Regions from separate parts of the Agrobacterium sp. DKPNP3 genome, predicted to be linked through region 2. Evidence: predicted binding sites of a transcription regulator. Region 2 holds the regulator's gene; the other holds the start of a gene.
The links. The regulator LexA, encoded in region 2, represses DNA repair genes until DNA is damaged. The targets are predictions, from matches to a motif close to TGTTCNNNNTGTGTTCNG.

Region 1 (5,463 bases), on a different contig from region 2:
ACTCGCATGTGTCGGCTGGATGACGACGAATCCCCTTTCCGCCCAGAATTGAACGAGCGGAGCGTAACCGTCCTTTGACGGGATATAGTTGGATGGACCGTAGCCATGCGACAGCAGCACGATCGGCAGGTTATTTCCTGTAGCGGGCGCGGTCAGACGCAGTTCCAGCGGCTGGCGGCCCGGCATCGAAAGACGGATTGGCGTGTATGCCACGGTGAGAGTGGCTTCAGGTGTCGGAATATGTCTGGCGAGATTGATCAGATTGTTCATGGGTCTGGACCTTCAAAGGTGGGTTTGGATTGTGATGTTCAGGCGAGCAGATGAACTGTTTGGCGGAACGCGGTTTCGGCGTCGGCGCCGGCCGGGATCTTCATCGGCGCGTCGATCTCGGTCACAGACCTCCAGACGGCCTCAGCTACCGCATCCGCCGTCGTAACCTCATTGCCCGAACGCAGCTTCGTCATGTAGTCATGGACGAAGGCGGTATATGGCTCGGGAATCTCCATGCCCATGCGCGAGACAGCATTCTTGCCGAAGCCCGTCATCGGAGCCGAGCCAGGCAAAACAAGTTTGGCGCGGATGCCGAACAGCGCCGTTTCGAGGGCGAGGCTCTCCGTGAATGCGTTGAGCGCTGCCTTGCTGGCGCTGTAGACTGACAGCGCGGGCAGCGGCCTCAGCGTGACGGCGGAACTGACGTTGACGATGACGCCTGAGCAACGGGCCCGCATCTGCGGAAGCAACGCTTTGGTCATCGCGATTGCGCCGAAGACGTTTGTCTCGAACAGTTCGCGGACCTTAGACATCTCCGAGCCTTCAAGCACATTGAGCATGCCGACGCCGGCATTGTTGACCAGCGCATCGATCGAGCCGGCGGCTTCGATAGCCTTCGCGATGCTGTCTGCACTCGTGACATCGAGCGGCAGGATTTCGAGCCGGTCGTTAGGAGGAAGCAAGTCGTTTCGCGGCTTGCGCATGGTGGCGACGACATCCCAGCCGGTGTCCAAGAATTTCTGCGCGATGGCGAGGCCGAAACCGGACGAGCAACCGGTGATGAGTATCTTTGGCACGTTCTGTCTCCTGGCTTTTAACTCGCCTAAAGATGGACCTGGTTTCCCGGACTTGCTATATGCACATGTCCAAGAGTGTTTAGCGGAAGTCCAAATGTATGGCCGATCCTGTCGCTGAAGTCGTGTCCCTGTTGAAGCCGATCCCTTCCATTTCAAAGCTGGTCACGGGCGGTGGCCAGTGGCTGGTCGAGCGGACGGAGCTTGGAAGCCCCTTCTACTGCGCCGTCGTCGAAGGCCGTTGCCTGATGACGTTTGCCGGACATGAGCCAATGGTGCTCACTGCGGGTGACTTCGTCCTGGTCCCAAAGATTTTCTCATTTACGATGAGCAGCATGGAGCCGCCGCCACGCGGGGCCCTTGCGCAACGTCTGGAGACCAGCCCCGGCGTCTTTCGCCTGGGCGATCCGGAAGCGCGGTCGGAGGTCAAGGCCCTGGTCGGGCATTGTGCTTTCGGCTCGGATGACAAGGCTCTTCTCGTATCGCTGTTGCCGGAAGTCATTCATGTTCATGGTGAAGAGCGACTGATGGCTCTGGTCCTCATGATCAATGAAGAGACGCGAGCTGACCGTGTCGCGCGTGAGATGGTCCTTCACCGGCTGCTGGAGGTTCTCTTCATCGATGCACTACGTTCGGCAGCAAGTGCCAAAGCGCCGCCGGGTCTCCTGCGTGGCATGGCCGATCCGCTGCTGGCGCCGACCTTGCGCCGGATCCACCAAGATCCAGGTCGAAGCATGACGGTGGAAACGCTTGCTAGGGAAGCTGCAATGTCCCGTTCCACCTTCTTCGATCGCTTCCGCAAGGAAGTTGGGGTCGCGCCAATGGAGTACGCGACGGGGTGGAGGATGGCGCTTGCGAAGGAATTCCTACGCAAAGATATGCCCATGGCCGACATCGCCCAGCGCGTCGGCTATGGATCGACAAGCGCTTTCAGCGTCGCCTTCAATCGGCATGTGGGAATGCCGCCTGGCGCCTATTCTCGCGCAGTTGCTGCTGCGGCTTAAAGCGTCCGACCTCACCGACGATATAGGCGGCCAATGCTTCGGGTGTTGTCTAGGGAAAAGCTGCTTCAGGAAATCACTGAAGGCAGAGGCCCGCGCACTTAAGAGACACCGCTCCACAGCGCGATCTCGAACCCTTCGATGTCGCCGCAGTGCTGGAAGGTCCCATCAGCGAGATCCCGATCTTAGCAGGGCCGGCGGACGTCATGACATTCCAGGTCTCCGGACTTGCTCCTCCCCGGACGACGCCCGGAGCGAGCTAACCCTAACCGGGGCGGGAGAGATCCGGACGTGCACGTCAACGAGACGGTCATGCGGAAAAGCTCGACACCCGAGAGGCTCTCGTCAGGCGTCGGGTTGACGCGAATCGCAAGGTCATAGCCCTCCTCGATCCTGTCGACGGCCCGATCTTCCGTGGTGGTTTCAGCCAGACATCCGGATACTTCAAAGCAAGACCGGTCACGATCTTGCCCGTGGCGGTCTGCGACAAGAGAAACGGCGCACAGACGACCGTTGAAACAGTCGGACAGGATTTCAAACTGGTCATGGATGCCGTTGGCGGTCCAACAATTGGACGCTTCTTGAGTGCCATAAAGCCGGGCGGGGCTCTCTTCCTGGTTAGTCCCGGGCTTTCCCGGCCAGAGCGGGTTCGACCGGCTCCGGCTTGCTCACCGTCCCGACACCCGGATTGCGTCCAGATCGCCGAAACTCCGCTGCACGGCGGCGATCTTCGAAGCTGCGATGTCGGCAGACACTTCGATTTCGCCCTCTAGCGGTGCGTCGGTTCGCCCCTCGCCATCGCGCAAGACGTCGCCGCCCGATGGAGCAGATCCGGCAGAGTTATTGGACGCGACCGGCTGCACGAAAATATCTGGCCGGGAAATTCCATGCTGCTGCACAAGATGTTCAATCGCAAGGTCCGCGGCCGCGCGGGTCTTGAAGGTTGCGCGGATCGTCGTGGTGCTATCGTCAGACATGAGTTTCTCCCTGCGTTTTGGTCCTCCTGTACCAAACGTCGCTGGGGTCGGGTTGTTTCGATCCAAATGGAAAACTTAATCTGGTCGGGTTGGAATCGTACCGGGCGGCTGCTATGTTCTCTCTTTGTTTTCATCTGCCTTGACCGATCCGCATGAACGTCATGACCGCACCATCCGCTCGCAAGATCATCCATGTCGACATGGATGCCTTCTACGCGTCGGTCGAACAACGAGACAATCCGGACCTGCGCGGCAAACCTCTCGCGGTTGGGGGAGCGGTTGCTCGTGGTGTGGTTGCCGCGGCAAGCTACGAGGCCCGCGAGTTTGGTGTGCGGTCAGCCATGCCTTCGGTGACGGCAGCTCGCAAGTGCCCTCACCTGATTTTCGTGAAACCACGGTTCGAGGTCTATCGCTCCGTCTCGCAACAGATCCGCGAGATTTTCGCCGAATACACGCCGCTGATCGAACCGTTATCGCTTGACGAAGCCTATCTCGACGTGACGGAAAATCTTAGAGAGATGCCGATCGCCACCGAGATCGCGCTGGAGATCCGTGCGAAGATAAAGACCGTCACCGGGCTCAATGCATCTGCCGGCATTTCCTACAACAAGTTCCTCGCCAAGATGGCGTCGGACCTCAACAAGCCGAATGGCCAGGCCGTCATCACGCCGAAGAACGGGCCGTCTTTCGTCCAAGGGCTCGCGGTCAAGAAATTTCACGGCGTTGGCCCAGCCACCGCCGAGAAGATGCACCGCCTTGGCATCGAAACCGGCGCTGATCTCAAATCGAAATCGCTACAGTTCCTGACAGAGAACTTTGGAAAATCCGGCCCCTACTTTTATGGCATCGCTCGCGGCATAGACGAGCGTCCTGTCCGGCCCGACCGAATTCGGAAATCGGTGGGCGCGGAAGATACGTTCGTCGACGACATCCACGATCTCGCTCTCGCCACGAGCGAGCTAAAACCGTTGGCGGAGAAAGTCTGGTCGCATTGTCAGGCAAAATCGATCAGCGGCAAGACGGTGACCGTGAAGATCAAGTATTCGGACTTCACACAGGCAACCCGAAGCAGGACGGGCACGTCTCCTGTCACTGGCATTGCTGAAATCATGGAGGCGGCATCGACGCTGCTTGCCACCGTCTATCCTTTCAAGCGTCCGGTCCGGCTGCTTGGCGTGACGCTCTCCTCGCTGACTAGCGATCAGACAGAACATGACGAGGAACAATCGCAGCTCGATCTGGCTTTATGATCGGGTTCAACAAGAGGATCGATCAGGATTTCCGAAAGCCATTTACCCAGAGTTCGCGTCATTGATCTCGAGACGGGCGGCAATGGCCCGAACGATGTCTGCGAGATCGGCTGGCAGGATGTCGTTCTTGGTGACGACGGCTTGTGGCAGGTGATCGAGGAGCGTGGAGCACTACTGGTCAATCCCGGACGGCCTATGAAACCGGATACCATCGCCGTTCATCATATCCTGGACAGCCAGGTGGCCGATGCGCCGTTCTGGAAGGAGATCGCCGCAAGCATACTGCGACCTCCGGGGCGACTGGATGCCTTGGCGGCGCACCGGGCAGGCTTCGAACAGCGCTACTGCACTCCGCGCTTCACCGGTGAAACTCCATGGATCTGCACCTGGAAATCGGCTTTGCGAGTCTGGCCGGAACTGCCGCGTTTTTCCAACCAGATGCTGCGCTACCAGCGCATGCCAGAGGGTCTTGTGCATGAGATCGGCCTCCCGGCCCACCGCGCCATGCCCGACGCCTATGTCACTGCCCATCATCTCCGTGACCTGTTGAATGCGACATCTCTGAATCAACTCCTGGTCTGGAGCCGCGAACCCGGCCTGCTGCCCCGCGTTCCCGCCGGCCCCGACCGCGGCAAAGGGTGGGATCGGATCTCTGATCAAGCGCTTGAGGACTTCGCGCGTGATCGGGACATGGACATCCGCTTCAGCGCTCAGACGGAACTGGCACGGCGCGGAGAACGCCAGGAAATGGAGCCGCTCCAGCCTGCCCAGGGGACGCTCCTGTGACGAGGTGATCTGTCAGCGCAACAGTACCGACCGCCATGTCAAGCGCGTTCTCCGGATCGATCATCGCCCTTTCCCGGAGGTGGCTGCCCACGGTGCAGCGCTTATCCAGAACTAGAATTCGATTGTCAACGATGACGACGAAGTCTGGCACCTGGGAGACTTCTATGGGCGAAAGCAGGAGACTGCTCGGCTCTCCTGAGATCCCTTAGGGGTCGCAAGCACCTGATCGTTGGCAACAACGATCCAGGGTCGATAAAACGATTGGAAGAGAGGACAAGTCGAACGGTACCGGGCCGCGACTGTTGTCCGCAAAGGTCATAAGTTAGACAAAGCAATCGCTCTAATACCTGAAATTTGGATCTCGCGGCTCCACTGCTTCTCGCGC
Region 2 (5,836 bases):
CCGGCCGTGATCGCGGCTTATCTTGGGGGGGCAGCGTGAGCGGACATCTACTCGACATCAAAGACATCCACGTTGCCTATGGCCGGGCGGAAGTGGTGCACGGCATCTCGCTATCCATGACATCGGGCAGCATCGTCACGGTCATCGGGGCGAACGGAGCGGGGAAAACCACGCTGCTCAACGCCATCATGGGTGTCGTGCCTTCGCGCGGGACCATTCTTTACGACGGCGCGCCGGTGCCCGAGACGATCGAGGGCCGCGTTGCCGCCGGCCTCTGCCTGGTGCCGGAAAGGCGAGAATTATTCGGCTCGATGACGGTTGAGGACAATGTCGAACTTGGCGGTTTCCTGCGTTCCCGTCAGGAGCGCGACGAGACACGCGATGCTGTTTACACACTCTTCCCGCGCCTTCGCGAACGCCGCAAGCAGCTCGCCGGAACACTGTCCGGCGGCGAAAGGCAGATGCTGGCGCTCGCGCGGGCGTTGATGAGCCGGCCGAGACTGCTGCTTCTCGATGAGCCGAGCCTTGGACTTGCACCGCTGATTGTCGCCGAAATCCTGCGTATCGTCGCCGACCTGCGTCAAACCGGTGTCTCCATCCTGTTGGTCGAGCAGAATGCCCGCGCCGCGCTCGAAATTGCCGACGAAGCTTATCTCGTCGAACTTGGTGAAGTGCGCCGCTCAGGCCCAGCTTCCGAACTCGCCGTCGATCCCGCTCTGATGGCGAGTTATCTCGGGCCGGGCGAACACGCCATCCAGTGACATCCGCGACCGCTTCGTGCTGACGCTCGGCCCCGTGGAAACGGGGCGTGGCTCCGCGTGGGCGCCGCTATGACAGCAGTCCAACCGCAACTCCATCTTCCAGGAGGCTTTAGATGAATTACGTCCTGACGCTGCGCTGCCCCAACAGAAGCGGAATTGTCGCTGCGGTCTCGGGCCGCATCGCACAGCATGGCGGCGATATTTATGAAGCTCAACAATTCGACGACCATGAAACGGGCATGTTTTTCATGCGTGTCGCCTTCTCCATGGCCGGCGACGAGGCAGGCTTTCGCAATGGACTTGCCGCGGAGATCGATCGCTTCGCTCTCGACGCCACGCTGCGTCGAGCAGGTGCGCCGCGCAAGCTGCTGCTGCTCGTTTCCCGCTTCGACCACTGCCTCGGCGATCTTCTCTATCGCCACCGCATCGGCGAATTGAATGCCGAGATCGTCGGCATCGTCGGCAACCACCCCCGCGAGGCCCTGAACCTCACGCTGATGGGCGGGATAAAGTATCATCACCTGCCGGTGACAAAAGACAACAAGGCCGAACAGGAAACAAGCATCAAGGACATCATCGAAGAAACGGGCACCGACCTCGTCGTTCTTGCCCGCTACATGCAGATCCTGTCGGACAACTTCTCCGAATACTTATCCGGGCGCTGCATCAACATTCATCACTCCTTCCTGCCTGGTTTCAAAGGCGCAAAGCCCTATCACCAAGCCCATGAGAGGGGCGTCAAAATGATCGGTGCAACGGCCCATTACGTCACCCGCGATCTCGATGAAGGGCCGATCATCTGCCAGGACGTCGAGCCGGTCAGCCACGCCGATACGCCGGATGAGCTGGTCCGTAAGGGACGCGACATCGAGCGACGCGTGCTGGCCCGGGCGGTCTCATGGCACCTTGAGGACCGGGTGCTTCTCAACAAGAACAAGACGGTCGTTTTCGCGCGATAGCACAGCTCGATCTACACCCTGACCTGAAACGCGGAACAAATGGGACGCGTCGGGGCCTCGCCTGGGAACGACTTCTGGAGCTTTGGTTACCTCCAATTTGCGAAATGTAAATCCGAGCGAAGCTTAACCAGATTTTAGGGGATTGCGGAACACATATGGAACATATAGTGTTCGTTCTGTATTTGTTTCGCGACTCCAGCGACGATTCTCAAGGGTGTTTTCCTCATGCTCACGCGCAAACAGCAGGAATTGCTTCTCTTCATTCATGAGCGAATGAAAGAGTCCGGCGTGCCGCCCTCCTTCGATGAAATGAAGGATGCACTCGATCTCGCTTCCAAATCCGGCATCCACCGGCTGATCACGGCGCTCGAAGAGCGCGGGTTTATTCGCCGGCTACCCAACAGGGCGCGAGCGCTCGAAGTCATCAAGCTTCCGGAGGCTTATACGCCGGGCGCAAGGCCGCAGCGCGGCTTCTCACCGAGCGTTATCGAAGGCAGTCTCGGCAAACCGAAAACGCCGGAGCCGCCCCCTGCTCCCAAGGCACCCGCAAATGACATTGCAGGTGCGGCGACCGTACCTGTCATGGGCCGGATCGCTGCCGGTGTGCCGATCTCGGCCATTCAGAACAATACACATGACGTGGCCGTTCCAGTGGACATGCTAGGCTCAGGTGAACATTACGCGCTTGAGGTCAAGGGCGATTCGATGATCGAGGCCGGCATCTTCGATGGCGATACGGTCATCATCCGCAATGGCAATACGGCCAATCCGGGCGATATCGTTGTGGCGCTGGTGGACGATGAAGAGGCGACGCTGAAGCGGTTCCGCCGCAAGGGCGCGTCCATCGCGCTGGAGGCTGCAAACCCGGCCTACGAGACCCGCATTTTTGGGCCTGATCGGGTGAAAATTCAGGGCAAGCTGGTGGGGCTTATCCGGCGCTATCATTGATGCCGCCGCCGGTCCGGATAAAAGCGGATCGATTGGCAAGACATATCTAGCCTTCAAGATGAATGGCGCGTCATTCCGGTGGATTGATGCGCTTTTTTTTCTTTTGAAGCGATGAAGGTGCTTTTGAAAGGGTCAAGGCACGAATTCGGCATGATGTCGTTCACCCATCAACGGGCTTTATGAGTGCGATGGATTCTTTGCGATATTCGCCGCAACGTCGCTGGTATAAAACTGCGACACAGTCAGGAGACACGCCATGTACGATCTTTATATCGCAAACAAGAACTACTCCTCCTGGTCGCTGCGGCCATGGGTGTTGATGCGCACGCTCGGTATTGCCTTTGAAGAGAAACTCGTTCCCTTTGGCGAAGGCGTCTCATTTTCCACCTTTTCTCCCACCGGCAAGGTCCCCTGCCTCGTCGATGAGGGTGTGACGGTCTGGGAATCGCTGTCGATCGCGGAATATCTCGCCGAGCGTCATCAAGGGGTCTGGGCAAGCGACAAGCAGGCCAGAGCCTGGTCGCGTTCGGCGGCAAGCGAAATGCATGCGGGATTTTCGTCGCTGCGCAATCTCTACCCCATGTCGGTCGGCATTCGTGTCACGCCAAACGGCGGTGATGCCGGGCTGGCAGCTGATATCAAGCGTATCGATGTTTTATGGAGCGAAGGCCTTTCGACCTTCGGTGGTCCTTATCTCGCCGGCCAGAAGTTCACGGCAGTGGATGCCTTCTTCTGCCCCGTGGCATTCCGTTTCCAGACTTACGGTGCGGATCTATCCCCCGCAGCAAAGGCCTATTGCGATCGCCTGCTCGCCCTGCCCGCCATGCGCGAATGGTATGAGGCAGGCCTGAAAGAAATGTGGCGGGACCCGGCGCATGAAGCCGAAATCGCCAGCATCGGTCAGTTGACTGCGGATCTGCGCGCGAAGGCTTGAGACGCTTTGCCGGCGGCAATCATTGCGACGCCGCCAGCAGACGCGTGATCGTTTCCGGTAGCTCATGCTCGTAGCGACCAGATTTCCAATCGTAATATCGATGTTCGCTCCACGGCCGGTTCATGCCTGCGGTCGAAGCGCGCAGTTTCTCGACGACGCCCGGCTGATTGGCTGACGCGAAGTTGATCTCCACTGAACCAATGCGGCGCAAGATGCCGCGATTGAGAAGCAGCGCGCCTGAGCGGCAGTGTGAAAACGAGGTTCTTTGGGAAACAATGACGACGTCGGCGATGTCACATGCCTTTCCAGCCAGACGCCCTTCCTCCAGCACGATGATCCATTCGCCGCTCTGTGCCTGCGCCACGCACCAGCGACCCGGCTTGCAGGTGAAAACGCCCGGCGTTCCCGCTTTCAGCGCAACCGCCATCTCGCGTGCGGCGGCTCTCAACTCCTCCTGCGACAGCTTTGCTTTATTGGTAAACGTCTCTGGCCGGTCCCGCTGCAGAATAACCGGCGCCTGCGGTGTCTTAGCAAGCAGCAGCGCCCTCTGCCACTGGTCATAAATAAAGCCATGGGGTCGGGTTCTCGTGGTGTAAACCTTCTCATCGGCAAGAAGCGCCACCAGCGAGCCATCTTCATGAACGAGGAGATCCGGCAGATCGCGTTGAAATGTCGTTGCCGAGAGCCCGAAGGCAAGCAGCAGAGGCGGGATGCCCAAGAGCGCCAGGCGGGTGCGCAACAGGGTGAGCAGCAGAAAGCCGGCCGAGGCGATACCGATGAACCAGCCATGCGGGCGTCCGGTCGCTGCGCTTCCGCCCCAGGACGCAACTTCGTCCGCGACCTCGATGACCATCGCCATGCCATAGCCCATCACCTTCAGAAATGGCGCGTCGAGCCCGAACGGCATCAGCAGCATGGCGATCAGACCGAAGGGCATCACAATCAGCGACATCAGCGGCGTCGCGGCAAGATTGGCGAAAAGTCCATAGGTGGTGACACGTTGGAAATGTTCGGCGGAATAGATTGCCGTCGAAAGCCCGCCAATCAGGGACGTCGTGATGACGCCCCCCATCACAGCGCCTGCCATCTGCGCGACCGTGATCCAGCTGGGCTTTCTTCCCATATAAAGACGCTCGCGAACACTACGCCGGCGGCTCCAGGCGGCGTAGGCGGAAACAAGCGCGATTGTCGCGGCAAAAGACATCTGAAAGCTTGGCCCCATCACTTCGGAGGGCGAGAGCGCGAGAACAATGAGAGCGGAAAGCGCGACATTTCTGAGGCTGAGCGACGGCTGGTCAAACAGCACCGCGACCAACATGATCGACATCATCAGCCAGGCCCGTTCAGCGGAAACCGCGAAGCCGGAGATCAGATAGTAGCATAGCGTCATCACGAGCGCTGCGAAGGCGGATATCTTCTTGACTGGCCGTCGCTGGGCAAAGGCCGGAAACAGGCTGAATCCCATCCTCATGCCGACAAAGAAGATGCCTGACGCCAGGGCCATGTTGAGCCCGGATATGGCGACGATATGGGCAAGCCCCGACACCCGCAACGCCTCCATTGTCTCCGGCGATATGGCCTGTCGCTCATCGGTGACGATGGAGGCGGCGAAGGCACCCGCGTCGCCTCCGATCGTCGTGCGAATGCGCTCGGCGATGGCGGCGCGCAGGCGATAGAGCCACATGTCGGCCATCTCCAGCCAACCCTCGGCCCCAAGGTTCGCCATCGCCAACGGCTGGGGCGGCTGGTAAAAGAAGCCTGTCGCTCCAATACCGCGGAAATAGGATGAAAAGGCGAAATCGTTCAATCCCGGCAGAGCCGGTCCGGACGGCGGAGAAAGCCGCGCCTTGCCGCGAATGATCGCGCCTATCGGCATGGGTTCGCCGCTACCACGCGCGAGAAGCGACACCCTCCCCGGCGAACGCGTAAGTGATGGTGCTTCAGTGGAGTGGAGCTCGACGAGATATCGCCAGTCACCCCGCGCATCCACCTCACGCCGGACGACCTTCCCGGCAACCGTCGTGGTCACCGGCGTGTCCAGAAGGACAGTCGCGGCGCGGCGGGTTTCCAGTTCCGCAAAAAGCATGCCGAGCAACATCAGCGCGACAACGCTGCAAACCCTTGACCCGGCATCAAGGCGATATCTGGTTAGCAGCGCCAAGGGGGCCGCGACCAAAATCGCGACGATCAAAAGCGGCAAGGAAGGCGTGGCCCCAAAAGAAAACCACAAGATT

Region 1: a site for LexA is predicted at 3,157-3,174, ahead of dinB (DNA polymerase IV). Genes of this name have one in related genera too.

What each region holds. Positions count from the first base shown of each region.
Region 1 covers NZ_JBQYSN010000155.1:181-5,643, forward strand. Annotated here, with positions in the region: partial or broken gene ACUTJJ_RS24410 (alpha/beta hydrolase family protein) at 1-270, opposite strand, end outside; gene ACUTJJ_RS24415 (SDR family oxidoreductase) at 309-1,067, opposite strand; gene ACUTJJ_RS24420 (AraC family transcriptional regulator) at 1,166-2,068, shown strand; gene ACUTJJ_RS24425 (hypothetical protein) at 2,734-3,042, opposite strand; gene dinB (DNA polymerase IV) at 3,204-4,292, shown strand; gene ACUTJJ_RS24435 (3'-5' exonuclease) at 4,353-5,078, shown strand.
Region 2 covers NZ_JBQYSN010000058.1:667-6,502, forward strand. Annotated here, with positions in the region: partial or broken gene ACUTJJ_RS16020 (ABC transporter ATP-binding protein) at 1-39, shown strand, start outside; gene ACUTJJ_RS16025 (ABC transporter ATP-binding protein) at 96-761, shown strand; gene purU (formyltetrahydrofolate deformylase) at 875-1,720, shown strand; gene lexA (transcriptional repressor LexA) at 1,946-2,668, shown strand; gene ACUTJJ_RS16040 (glutathione S-transferase family protein) at 2,925-3,602, shown strand; gene ACUTJJ_RS16045 (ComEC/Rec2 family competence protein) at 3,622-5,836, opposite strand, start outside.